2 regions of the Streptosporangium sp. NBC_01810 genome follow, and region 2 is predicted to be linked to the other one. Evidence: riboswitches for the same ligand, from Rfam matches in the RefSeq annotation. Region 2 holds a riboswitch; the other holds the start of a gene.

Region 1 (6,406 bases), 2.0 Mb from region 2:
CGAACGCCCGCTCGTTCTCCAGCATCAGCCCGGAGATCGACAGCCCGGTCTCCGCGCACTGGGCGAGCAGTTCCGCGGCCGTGGTGAAGGGGTACGGCAGGACCGTGTCGTCGGGTTTGATCCGGTCGGCGCCGGTGGCGTTCTCGTCGACGACGAAGCCGCCGCCCACCGAGTAGTAGACCTTCTCCCGTAGCGTCTCGCCGGACTCCGACAGTGCGGTGAAGCGCATGCCGTTGGGGTGGCCGGGGAGCGAGATCTTGCGTTCGAAGACGAGGTCCTCGCCGACGACGAAGGGGATCTCGTGGGAGCCGTACAGGGAGATGGTGCCGGACTCGCGCATGGCGGCCAGCCGCTCGTCGACCGTGTCGACGTCGACCAGCTCGGGTTTCTCGCCGGACAGGCCGAGCAGCACCGCCTTGTCGCTGCCGTGGCCCTTGCCGGTCAGCCCAAGCGAGCCGTACAGGATGGCGCTCACCCGGACGGTCTTCTCCAGCAGCCCGTCCTGGTGCAGGCCCCGGGCGAACTTGTGGGCGGCGGCCATCGGGCCGCCGGTGTGCGAGCTGGACGGGCCGATTCCGATCTTGAAGAGATCGAAGACACTGATCGTCATCTGAATCCTTCCAGCGTGGACGGTCACGCGTGCCCGGGGACGCGCGTGACCGTGACGCGAGGCGTCGAACTTATGACTCACCCGAGGTGAGCGCGGTGTACTCCTCCGGCGACAGCAGGTCGTCGGCGGAGCCCTCAAGACGTACCCGGAACAGCCAGCCGTCACCGTATGAGTCGCTGTTGACCAGCGAGGGGTCGTCCACGACCGCCTGGTTGACCTCCACGACCTCGCCGGTGACCGGCGCGAAGATGTCACTGACCGACTTGGTCGACTCGACCTCGCCGATGGCGTCACCGGTGGCGATCGACGCGCCGACCTCGGGTACCTGCACGTAGACCACGTCGCCCAGCGCTTCGGCGGCGTAGGCGGTGATGCCCACGGTGAGGGTCAGGCCGTCGTCGACGCCGCCGATCCACTCGTGTTCCTTGGTGTAGTGCAGATTCTCGGGAATGCTGCTCATTTTTTCCTCCTGTAGAAAGGCAGTTCGACGACCTCGACCGGCTCGCGGCTGCCCCGGATGTCGACGGCCAGTCCTGACGACAGGCCGCTGTCCACGTAGGCCATGGCGATGGGCCTGCCCAGTGTCTGGGAGGGCGCCCCGCTGGTGACCTCCCCGACGACCGTGCCGTCACCGGCGACCACCACCGGATACCCGTGCCGGGGCACCCTGCGGCCGCGTCCGACCAGGCCGACCAGACGACGGGCCGGCGGGACGTCCCTGAACGGTTCGAGGGCGGCCCGGCCGACGAAGTCGCCCGGCTTGTCAAACCTCACCACACGGCCGAGCCCGGCGTCGAACGGAGTGAGGTCCGCCGAGAGCTCGTTGCCGTAGAGCGGCATGCCCGCCTCCAGGCGGAGGGTGTCGCGCGCGGACAGACCTGCGGGGATCAGCCCATGCGGTGCGCCCGCCTCGATGAGGGCGGACCAGAGGGACTCCGCCGCCGAGGCCGCGACGAACAGCTCGAAGCCGTCCTCGCCGGTGTATCCGGTGCGGGCGACGAGGGCCTCGTGTCCGGCCACGACGGCGGGCAGGCCCGCGTAGTACCCGAGCCCGTCCAGGTCGGCGTCGGTGAGGGCGCTCAGGATCTCCACCGAGCGCGGTCCCTGGACCGCGACCAGCGCGTACTCCTCGGAGCGGTCCTGCACCGCGGCGTCGAAGTCCTTGGCGCGCTCGATCAGCTCGGCGGCCACCCGGGGGTAGTTGGAGGCGTTGGCGACGACCATGAACTCTTCGGGGGCCAGCCGGTAGACGATCAGGTCGTCCAGCACGCCGCCCCCGGCGTCGACGATCATCGTGTAGCGGGCGCGGCCGGGTGCCAGCGCGGAGAGGTGGCCGACCAGCGCGTAGTCGAGGGCCTCGGCGGCCTGCGGGCCGGTCACGAGGATCTCCCCCATGTGGGAGAGGTCGAACAGGCCCGCCGCCTGGCGGACCGCGTTGTGCTCGGCGGACTCGCTGCCGTAGCGGAGCGGCATCAGCCAGCCCGCGAAGTCGGTCAGCGTCGCGCCGAGGGACTCGTGCACGCCGCGCAGCGGCGTAGGTCGGGACATGTTCGCACCTCAGACAAGGGACAGATGAGATCATCCTCCCCCTCTGTCATTGGTGCCTGAGAGTTTCATCCGGGTTTTACCGGACTTTCACCTTCGGCGAGGTCGTGGGACCTGCTTTCCAGAGGCACCTACCCGCACGGTCCTTTGCCTTGAGAGGTTCGCGGGGAGGGCTTGCTCCTTCAGGGGTCCTGGCCTGGATGTCAGGACACTCTCCCGCGCGGGGTTCATCGGTGTCGCTGGCCAGCCTAACCGCCCGCACCGGCCGAGCGAAATCCCCAGGCGCGCACCGGCCTTCACGAATCACTCAGCGGCGGGCGTGCCGGACCAGTGCCTCGAACAGGGCCGACTCGTCGTCGGTCTCCGGGTGCCACTGGACGGCGAGGGCGAACGGATGATCCTCCACCTCCACGGCCTCCACCGTGCCGTCCTCGGCGTGGCCGGTCACGATCAGGCCATCAGCGAGCAGGTCAACGGCCTGATGGTGGTAGTGGGCCACGTCCACGGTCTCGGTTCCGAAGACCTTCGAGGTCAGGCTGCCGGGGGCGAGCCGCACCGGCATCCTGCCGTAGCCGCCGGGGGCCGGGGCGTGCCCCTGGTGGCCCACCACGTCGGGCAGGTGCTGGTGGAGGCCGCCGCCAAGGGCGACGTTCAGGATCTGCATGCCCCTGCAGATGCCGAGGAAGGGCAGGTCCCGCTCCAGCGCCGCCCGGACCAGTCCCAGTTCGGCGTCGTCGCGGAACGGCCGGACGTAGCCGGTCCGCTCGTGCGGCTCCTGCCCGTACCGTTCCGGGCCGACGTCCCCGCCGCCGGCCAGGATCAGCCCGTCCAGGCGGTTCACGAGCGCCGCGGGGTCACCCGCGGGCGGCAGGATCACCGGCTGCCCGCCCGCGCGGGCCACGTGGTCGACGTAGTCGTACGGCAGGAGCGCGGTGTTCGTCTCCCAGACCGTGAACCTCGCGGGCTCGACGTAGCAGGTGATGCCGATGACGGGACGGGACATGGTCTCCTTCTCGCGCGGACGCCGGGATGTGGGGTGACACCCCACGTCCCGGCACGTTATCGGGGCCGAGGTATGGCCTGGGCAAAACCGGCCGGGGAACGGTCAGAGTCGGGGAACGCTCAGAGCGGCGTGACATAGGCGCCCGAGATGCCGCCGTCCACCAGGAACTCCGAGCCGGTGATGAAGCTCGCGTCGTCCGAGGCGAGGAACGCCACCGCGGCGGCGATCTCGGTCGCCTCGGCGAAGCGGCCGATCGGGATGTGCACCAGGCGGCGCCGAGCCCGCTCGGGGTCCTTGGCGAACAGCTCCTGCAGCAGCGGGGTGTTGACCGGGCCGGGGCAGAGCGCGTTGACCCGGATGCCCTCGCGGGCGAACTGCACGCCCAGCTCGCGCGACATCGCCAGCACCCCGCCCTTGGAGGCGGTGTAGGAGATCTGGCTGGTCGCCGAGCCCATCACCGCCACGAACGACGCGGTGTTGATGATCGACCCCTTGCCCTGCCGCCGCATGTACGGGATGGCGTGCTTGCAGCACAGATAGACGGAGGTGAGGTTGACCTCCTGGACCCGGCGCCAGGCGTCGATGCCGGTCTCCAGGATCGAGTCGTCCTCCGGCGGTGAGATGCCCGCGTTGTTGAACGCGATGTCCACGCTGCCGTAGCTGTCGAACGCGGTCTGGAACATTCGGACGACGTCGTCCTCGCTGGTCACGTCGGCCTTCACGAAAAGCCCGCCGACCTCGGCCGCGGCCGCCGCGCCGGTCGTCTCGTCCAGGTCCACGCACACGACGCGGGCGCCCTCCTCGGCGAACCGGCGCGCGGTGGCCAGGCCGATCCCGCTACCGGCGCCGGTGATGACGGCCACCCGGTCCTGCAAACGCAGCATCGCTTCTACTCCTCGGAAATGAAGACGTTCTTGGTCTCGGTGAACGCTGACAGGGCGTCGGGTCCCAGTTCACGACCGAGGCCCGACTGCTTGAAACCGCCGAACGGGGTCCAGTAGCGGACGCTCGAATGCGAGTTGACGCTCAGGTTGCCCGCCTCGACGGCCCTGGCCACCCGGAGCGCCCGGCCGACGTCACGGGTCCAGATGGACCCGCTCAGGCCGTACGGGGTGTCGTTGGCGATCCGCACGGCGTCCGCCTCGTCGTCGAACGGCAGCACCGACACCACGGGCCCGAAGATCTCCTCGGTGAATGCCCGGTCGTCGGCCGAGCGCGGGGTCAGGACCGTCGCCGGGAACCAGAACCCCGGCCCCGACGGGCAAGCGCCCCGCAGATGGGGCGGCTCGGTGACGAAGGAGGCCACCCGCTCCCGGTGCTCGGCGCTGATCAGCGGGCCCATCTCGGTGCTCTCGTCGCGGGGGTCGCCGACCTGGACGTTCAGCACGGCCTCGCCGAACCGGGCCAGGAACTCGTCGTACGCCGAGCGCTCGACCAGGATCCGGGAGCGCGCGCAGCAGTCCTGGCCCGCGTTGTCGAACACCGCGTACGGCGCGGTCGCCGCCGCCCGTTCCAGGTCGGCGTCGGCGAAGACCACGTTGGCGCTCTTGCCGCCCAGCTCCAGGGTGAGCCGCTTGACCTGCCCGGCGCAGACGGCGGCGATCTCCTTGCCCACCTCGGTGGAGCCGGTGAACACGATCTTCGTCACGTCCGGGTGCTCGACCAGCCGGGCGCCCGCGACCTCTCCGGCGCCGGGCAGGACCTGGAAGACCCCCTCGGGCAGTCCGGCGGCCAGGGCCAGTTCGGCCACCCGCAGGGCGGTCAGCGGTGTCCACTCGGCGGGCTTGACGATCACGGTGTTGCCCGCGGCCAGCGCCGGGGCCATCCCCCAGGTCATGATGACCATCGGGAAGTTCCATGGCACGATCACGCCGACGACGCCCAGGGGTTCCCTGAAGGTGACGTCCAGGCCGCCGGGCACCGGGATCTGCAGGCCGTGGTTGCGCTCCGGCGCCCCGGCGTAGAAGTCGAGCACGTCGGCGACGTTGCCCGCCTCCCAGCGGGCGTTGCCGATCGTGTGCCCGGCGTTGGCGACCTCGGCCAGGGCCAGCTCCTCCGCGTGCTCGCGCACCAGCGAGGCGAACCGGCGCAACAGCCGGGCCCGGTCCGAAGGGCCGACGCTCCGCCAGGTGGCGAAGGCCCTTCTGGCACGCTCCACCGCCCTGTCGACCTCGGCGGCGTCCGCCATCTCGACTTCGGCGATCACCTCTTCCGTCGCCGGATTTATGATCTTCACTGTCACATCCGTTCGAATCCTCGGAACAGCTCCCAGTCGGTCACCGCCGCGTCGAAGGCGGCCAGCTCGGTCCGGGCGTTGTTCGCGTAGTGCGCCACGACGTCCTCGCCGAAGACGGAGGCCGCGAACGCGGAGCCCTCCCAGAGCTCCAGCGCGTCCCGCAGGGTGTGCGGGACGGTCTCCGCGCCCGAGGTGTAGGCGTTCCCCGTGAACGCGTCCTGAAGCGGCAGCTCGTTCTCGATGCCGTGCAGCCCGGCCGCGACCAGCGCCGAGACCGCCAGGTAGGGGTTGACGTCGCCGCCGGGCACCCGGTTCTCGATCCGCAGCGAGGGGCCGTGGCCGACCAGGCGCAGCGCGCACGTCCTGTTGTCCACGCCCCACTTGACGGCGGTGGGGGCGAAGCTGCCCGGCACGTACCGCTTGTAGGAGTTGACGTTCGGCGCGTACAGCAGGGTCAGCTCGCGCATGAGGGCGAGCTGACCGGCGATGAAGTGCTGTCCCGTCACGGACAGTCCGTGCGCTTCCGAACCCGCCATGATCGGCTCCCCGGCGGTGTCCCTGAGCGAGATGTGGATGTGGCAGGAGTTGCCCTCGCGCTGGTTCGGCTTGGCCATGAAGGTGATCGACATGCCCTCCTGGGAAGCGATCTCCTTGGCGCCGTTCTTGTAGACGGAGTGGTCGTCGCAGCTGGACAGGGCCTCGCCGAAGCGGAAGGCGATCTCGTGCTGGCCGAGGTTGCACTCGCCCTTGGCCGACTCGACGTACATGCCCGCGCCCTCCATGCCGAGCCTGATCCTGCGCAGCAGCGGCTCGACCCTGGCGGTGCCGAGGAGGGAGTAGTCGACGTTGTAGAGGTTGGCGGGCGTCAGGTCGCAGTAGCCGCTGCGCCAGGCGTCCTCGTAGGTGTCGTTGAAGACCACGAACTCCAGTTCGGTCCCCACGAACGCCCCCCAGCCCCGCTCGGCCAGCCGGGCGAGCTGCCGTCGCAGGATCTGCCGCGGTGAGGCGGTCA
Region 2 (6,406 bases):
CTCTACGTCGGCGACTACGCCAAGGTCGAGGCGGGGGCCGAGCTGCGCGAGTACACCGTGCTGGGCAGCAACGCGGTGGTCAGGGAGGGAGCCTTCCTGCACCGCGCGGTCGTCCACGACAACGTGTACGTCGGGCCCGGCGCCCACCTGCGCGGCTGCGTGATCGGCAAGAACACCGACCTGATGACGGCGGCCAGGGTCGAGGAGGGCGCCGTCATCGGCGACGAGTGCATCATCGAGGCCGAGGCGTACATCTCCTCCGGGGTCAAGATCTACCCGTTCAAGACCATCGAGGCCGGGGCGGTGATCAACAACAGCGTCATCTGGGAGCCGCGTGCCCAGCGCAACCTGTTCGGTCCCCGAGGAGTCTCGGGGCTGGTCAACGTGGAGATCACCCCCGAGCTGTGCGTGCGGCTCGCCAGCGCCTACGCCACCACCCTGAAGAAGGGGGCCTCGGTCATCACCTCCCGCGACTCCTCCCGCGCCGCGCGGGCGCTGAAACGGGCCGTGATCAGCGCCCTCAACGCCAGCGCGATCAACGTGCTCGACCTGGAGGCGTCCCCGCTCCCCGTGGCGCGCTTCCACACCGCCAGGGAGAACGCCGTCGGCGGCATCGCGCTGCGCACCACCCCCGGTGACCCGCAGAGCGTCGACATCGTCTTCATGGACGAGCACGGCGCGGACCTGTCACCGCCGGCCCAGCGCAAGCTGGACCGGGTCTTCTCCCGGCAGGAGTTCCGCCGCGCCTTCCCCGGTGAGATCGCCGAGCTGAGCTTCCCCGCCAGGGCGGTGGAGGACTACACGCACGAACTGCTACGCCTGATCGACATCAGCGGGGTCCGCGACGCCGACATGAAGGTCGTGGTCGACTGCGCGGGAGGCACCTCCTCGCTGGTGCTGCCCAGCCTGCTCGGCCGGGTCGGGGTGGACGTGCTGACCGTCAACAACCGGCTGGACGACGCCTCGCCCACCGAGACCCTCGCCGAGCGCCGCCGCGACCTGCAGCGCCTGTCCGAGCTCGTCAGCTCCTCCAGGGCGGCCTTCGGCGTGCGCTTCGACCCGGTGGGGGAGCGGGTCGCGCTGGTGGACGAGATGGGCCAGCTGATCAGCGAGGAGCGCGCCCTGCTGGTGGTGCTCGACCTGGTCGCGGCCGAGCGCCGCGGCGGCAGGGTGGCACTGCCGGTCACCACCACCCGGGTGGCCGAGCAGGTCTGCAGGTTCCACGGGGTTCAGGCCGAGTGGACGTCCACCGCGATCGACGCGCTCACCGCCTCCGCCAGGGGTCCAGAGATGATCTTTGCGGCCGACGGGCGCGGCGGTTTCATCGTGCCCGAGTTCGGCCCCACGGTGGACGGCCTGGCGGTGTTCCTGCGCCTGCTCGGCCTGGTCGCCAGGACCCGGCTCTCGCTCAGCCAGATCGACGCCAGGATCCCCGAGGCCAAGCTGCTGCGCCGTACCGTGCCGACCCCGTGGGCGGCCAAGGGGGCGGTGATGCGCTCGGTCATCGAGGCCGCCGAGCATCACCGCATCGATACCACCGACGGGGTGCGGGTCGTCGCGGAGGACGGCAGCTGGACCCTGGTGCTGCCCGATCCGACCGAGGCGGTCACCCACCTGTGGGCCGAGGGGTTCGACGTCGACTCCGCGCAGACCCTGATCGAGCGCTGGGCGCGGGTGGTGGAGGAGGCCGCCGGCGGTTGAGGCGGCCTGTGCGACAAATACAGCGCGGCGCCATGGACCAGGGGCAGCGTCCCCTGTAACTTTGTCACCGACCGTACCCGCGGTTCAGCGTCAACCTTGACCTTCGCGCCTCATCGCTGTATGTTGCGGCATTCGCAGTCCGAGAAAACACTTGAGAAGCGAAGAAGCGAGGCGCGCATCACTGAGCACCGTTGCCGCGTCTTCGCGGTAGGAGGCCGAGCCGATCGATGCCGAGCGTCTACTGCACGCAGTGCGGTCATGCCAATCCTGAGGATGCCCGTTTCTGTTCACGATGCGGGTCGCCGCTTACCAGGTCCGACACCCCCGGAGACAGCACATCGACAATCTCCCTCTCCGGGATCGAGGCCTACGAGGCGGAGACCGGTGAGACGCTTCTCGCCGAGCGGCAGGCCGTCGAGCAGTTGCCGGCCGGTAGCGCGTTGCTGGTCGCGATGCGCGGCCCCAACGCCGGCAGCCGGTTCCTGCTCGACAGCGACCTCACCACCGTGGGCCGCCACCCCGAGAGCGACATCTTCCTCGACGACATCACGGTCTCGCGCCGCCACGTGGAGTTCTACCGGCGCGGCGGCGGGGTCTTCACGGTCCGTGACGTCGGTAGCCTGAACGGCACGTACGTCAATCGTGAGCGCATAGAGGAGGTCCCGCTGTACGGCGGGGACGAGGTGCAGATCGGCAAGTTCCGCCTCGTCTTCCTCACCCGCGGTGCCGCTGGAGGATGATGAGCTCGCAGGCCGCTCGTGCGCACATGAGCATCGGGGAGGTGCTCGCTCTCCTGCAGGGCGAGTTCCCCGATGTCAGCATCTCCAAGATTCGCTTCCTGGAGGGCGAGGGGCTGATCGAGCCGGAACGCAGTCCCTCCGGCTACCGCAAGTTCAGCTACGCCGACGTCGAGCGGCTCCGCTACATCCTCAGCGAGCAGCGTGATCGCTACCTGCCGCTGCGCGTGATCAAGGATCATCTGGAGGCGGCCGACCGGGAGGAGCGTCCGGCCGCCCGGCCACGCGCCGTCCCCGACGACGCGCCCCCCGAGGTCCGCCTCACCCGTGAGGAGTTCCTCGCCGCCGCCGAGCTCGACGAGGAGACCCTCACGGAGCTGGAGGACTACGGTCTCCTGGCCGCCGTGGCCCGCTACTACGACGCCGAGGCGCTGATCGTGGCCCGCAGCGTCGGAGCCCTGGCCGCCTTCGGCTTGCGCGCCCGCCACCTGCGGGCGGTCAAGGCCGCCGCGGAACGCGAGGCGGGGCTGGTGGAGCAGGCCGTCGCCCCGCTGCTGCGCCGTCGCGGCCCCGGCGCGATCGACCAGGCAGACGAGACGGCGAGGGAGATTTCCGGCCTGATGCTGGAATTGCACGCCTCACTGTTGCGTTCCGGAGTCCGTGGGGCACTGGGCCGGTGAGAGCCTGACCAGGCACTCGTACCTCTACGGGTGTTACGTTGAACAAACCGGTCGGAATCCAGCGAAGACGGAGCAGCCCGTGTTGCAGATGGAGGTCGTGGGCGTTCGAGTTGAGATGCCCTCCAACCAGCCGATCGTCTTGTTGAAAGAGACGCATGGGGAGCGTTACCTACCTATCTGGATCGGCATGACGGAAGCCACGGCGATCGCCATGGCCCAGGCCGAGGAACCACCACCTCGGCCACTCACCCATGACCTGTTCCGGGACGTGCTCGAAGGACTCGGAGTCAGGTTGAGCACTGTCAACATCGTCGCTTTACGCGATGGCATCTTCTTCGCGGATCTCGTGTTCTCGAACGGGGTCGAGGTGAGCGCGCGGCCTTCCGACTCGATCGCCTTGGCACTTCGTACCGGCGCACGTATCTTCGCGAGTGAGGATGTGGTCCGGGAGGCGGGGGTCATCATCCCCGACGACCAGGAGGACGAGGTGGAGAAGTTCAGGGAGTTCCTTGACACGATCACGCCCGAGGACTTCGGCCGCGCGGGGTAGGAATTTCGGTGCATTTACGCTTCACGACGCGCCGGGTGGGGTCGTTGACTGGACTTGGCCCCAGTCCTACGGTGCAAGTGAAACCCGCGGTCATGCGTAAACCCCCAGATCAGGCCGTGGGATGAGAGAAAGCCGGAGGTCCGCGTGGCGGTCAGCAGCGGCGAGGGTAGAAACGCCGACCAGGATGACCCGGAACGGCGCCAGTCGGCACGTCAGCGCGCGGGTGAAGAGGGTCTGCTGTTCGACGGGCAACCGGTGAAAGTGCCCGCCGACATCGGCTACAGGGGGCCGACGGCCTGTTCGGCGGCCGGAATCACCTACCGGCAACTCGACTACTGGGCGCGCACCGGCCTGGTCGAACCCACCGTGAGAGCGGCCCACGGCTCCGGTTCCCAGCGGCTGTACGGCTTCCGTGACATTCTGGTCCTCAAGGTTGTCAAGCGCCTTCTCGACACCGGCGTCTCCCTTCAGCAGATCCGCATCGCCGTGCAGCACCTGCGGGAGCGGGGTGTCAACGATCTGGCCCAGATCACCCTGATGAGCGACGGGGTGAGCGTCTACGAGTGCACCTCGCCCGACGAGGTCATCGATCTGCTCCAGGGTGGCCAGGGAGTCTTCGGTATCGCGCTGGGACGGGTGTGGCAGGAGGTGGAGGGCTCTCTTGCGGATCTTCCCGGCGAACGCGCGGAGTTGGGCGGGGGCCCTTTAGACGATCATCAGGCCGATGAGTTGGCCCGCCGTCGCCGAGTACGACGAACCGGGTAAACTCGGACTCGCCACTGACCCTGTGCGGGAGAGACCCCGGCACGATCGGGGCGCCGAAGGAGCAACCTCCCCGGAATCTCTCAGGCACCCTGTACCGCACGGACGAGGCAACTCTGGAAAGCAGGCGCGCCCGCCAGGTGCGTCTCACCGACGGTGCAAGCCTCCCGGCAAGGGCAGGTGAAGCTCTCAGGTCGCGACCACGTGATGACAGTCGTGATGACAGAGGGGGAGACCCGGCATACGCCCGCGCCCAGCGCCGGTCTCCACCCCGCCCTGAGAGGCTTCCCATGACCGATCTGCCATCGCTCAGCGAGCTCGTCCCCCCGCCGTTCGCGACCCGTCACATCGGACCCGACGACGCCGGCCAGACCCGCATGCTGGAGGCGGTCGGATTCGCCTCCGTCGCCGATCTGGTCGCGGTGGCCGTGCCCGAGGCGATCCGCTCCTTCACCCGGCTGGGCCTGCCCCCGGCGGCGGGGGAGTCCGAGGCTCTCGCCGAGCTGCGGGTCCTCGCCGGGCGCAACACCGTCCTCACCTCGATGATCGGCCTGGGCTACCACGACACGATCACCCCGGGTGTCATCCGCCGCAACCTCCTGGAGAACCCGGGCTGGTACACCGCGTACACGCCCTACCAGCCGGAGATCTCCCAGGGCCGGCTGGAGGCCCTGATCAACTTCCAGACCGTCGTCTCCGACCTGACCGCCCTCGACGTCGCGGGGGCCTCCCTGCTGGACGAGGCCACCGCCGCGGCCGAGGCGATGACCCTGGCCCGCCGCGCGGGCCGCACCCCGTCGAAGGTGTTCGTGGTCGACGCCGACGCGCTGCCGCAGACCAAGGCGGTGCTGCGCACCCGTGCCGAGCCGCTCGGCATAGAGCTGGTCGAGAGCGACTTCACCGGGGGGCTCCCCGAGTGCTTCGGAGTGCTCGTGCAGTACCCCGGCGCCAGCGGCAGGGTCCGCGACTTCCGCGCCATCGCCGACGCCGCCCACGCACGAGGTGCCCAGGTGGTCGCCGCCGCCGACCTGCTCGCCCTCACCCTCCTGGCCGCGCCGGGCGAGCTCGGCGCCGACATCGCGGTCGGCTCCTCGCAGCGCTTCGGCGTCCCCCTCGGCTTCGGCGGCCCCCACGCCGCCTACATGGCGGTCCGCGAAGGTCTCCAGCGCCAGCTGCCCGGCCGCCTGGTCGGCGTCTCCCAGGACGTCGAGGGGCGTCCCGCCTACCGGCTCGCGCTCCAGACCCGCGAGCAGCACATCCGTCGCGAGAAGGCCACCAGCAACATCTGCACCGCGCAGGTGCTGCTCGCCGTGATCGCCGGCATGTACGCCGTCTACCACGGCCCCGAGGGCCTGCGCAGGATCGGCCGCCGCATCCACCGGTACGCCGTCGTGCTCGCCGAGGGCCTGCGCCAGGGCGGCGTCGAGGTGGTACACGACACCTTCTTCGACACCGTGCTCGCCCACGTGCCCGGGCGTGCCGCCGAGGTCGTCGCCGCGGCCCGGGAGAACGGGGTCAACCTGCGCCTGGTCGACGCCGACCACGTGGGCGTCACCTGCGACGAGAGGACCGAGGTCCTCCACCTGGAGCAGGTCCTGGCCGCCTTCGAGGTCAGCGGCACGGTGCTGGCAGACCTGGACGCCGCCGCGCACGACGCGCTGCCCGGCGCGCTGGCGCGCGTCAGCGACTACCTCACCCACCCGGTCTTCCACAGCCACCGCTCCGAGACGGCCATGCTGCGCTACCTGCGCAGGCTCCAGGACAAGGACATCGCGCTGGACCGCTCGATGATCCCGCTGGGCTCCTGCACCATGAAGCTCAACGCGACCACCGAGATGGAGCCGATCACCTGGCCGGAGTTCGCCGGGCTGCACCCGTACGCGCCCGAGGACCAGGCCGCGGGCTACGTCGAGCTGATCGGGGAACTGGAGCGCTGGCTGGCCGAGGTCACCGGTTACGACGCCGTGTCGATCCAG

The links. A riboswitch is a leader RNA that binds a small molecule or an ion and turns the genes downstream of it on or off. The one in region 2 is predicted to bind glycine.
Region 1: it holds a riboswitch for glycine, as region 2 does, so the genes downstream of both, gcvT (glycine cleavage system aminomethyltransferase GcvT) here and gcvP (aminomethyl-transferring glycine dehydrogenase) in region 2, are expected to answer to the same signal.

The regions. Positions count from the first base shown of each region.
Region 1 covers NZ_CP109070.1:5,212,708-5,219,113, reverse strand. The annotation lists gene OIE13_RS23095 (L-serine ammonia-lyase) at 1-610, opposite strand, end outside; gene gcvH (glycine cleavage system protein GcvH) at 681-1,070, opposite strand; gene gcvT (glycine cleavage system aminomethyltransferase GcvT) at 1,067-2,158, opposite strand; glycine riboswitch at 2,199-2,283, opposite strand; glycine riboswitch at 2,286-2,384, opposite strand; gene OIE13_RS23080 (gamma-glutamyl-gamma-aminobutyrate hydrolase family protein) at 2,463-3,158, opposite strand; gene OIE13_RS23075 (3-oxoacyl-ACP reductase) at 3,278-4,042, opposite strand; gene OIE13_RS23070 (aldehyde dehydrogenase family protein) at 4,048-5,400, opposite strand; gene OIE13_RS23065 (glutamine synthetase family protein) at 5,397-6,406, opposite strand, start outside.
Region 2 covers NZ_CP109070.1:3,167,801-3,174,206, reverse strand. The annotation lists gene OIE13_RS14180 (mannose-1-phosphate guanyltransferase) at 1-1,701, shown strand, start outside; gene OIE13_RS14175 (FHA domain-containing protein) at 1,929-2,441, shown strand; gene ftsR (transcriptional regulator FtsR) at 2,468-3,118, shown strand; gene OIE13_RS14165 (bifunctional nuclease family protein) at 3,198-3,668, shown strand; gene OIE13_RS14160 (MerR family transcriptional regulator) at 3,813-4,433, shown strand; glycine riboswitch at 4,449-4,540, shown strand; gene gcvP (aminomethyl-transferring glycine dehydrogenase) at 4,721-6,406, shown strand, end outside.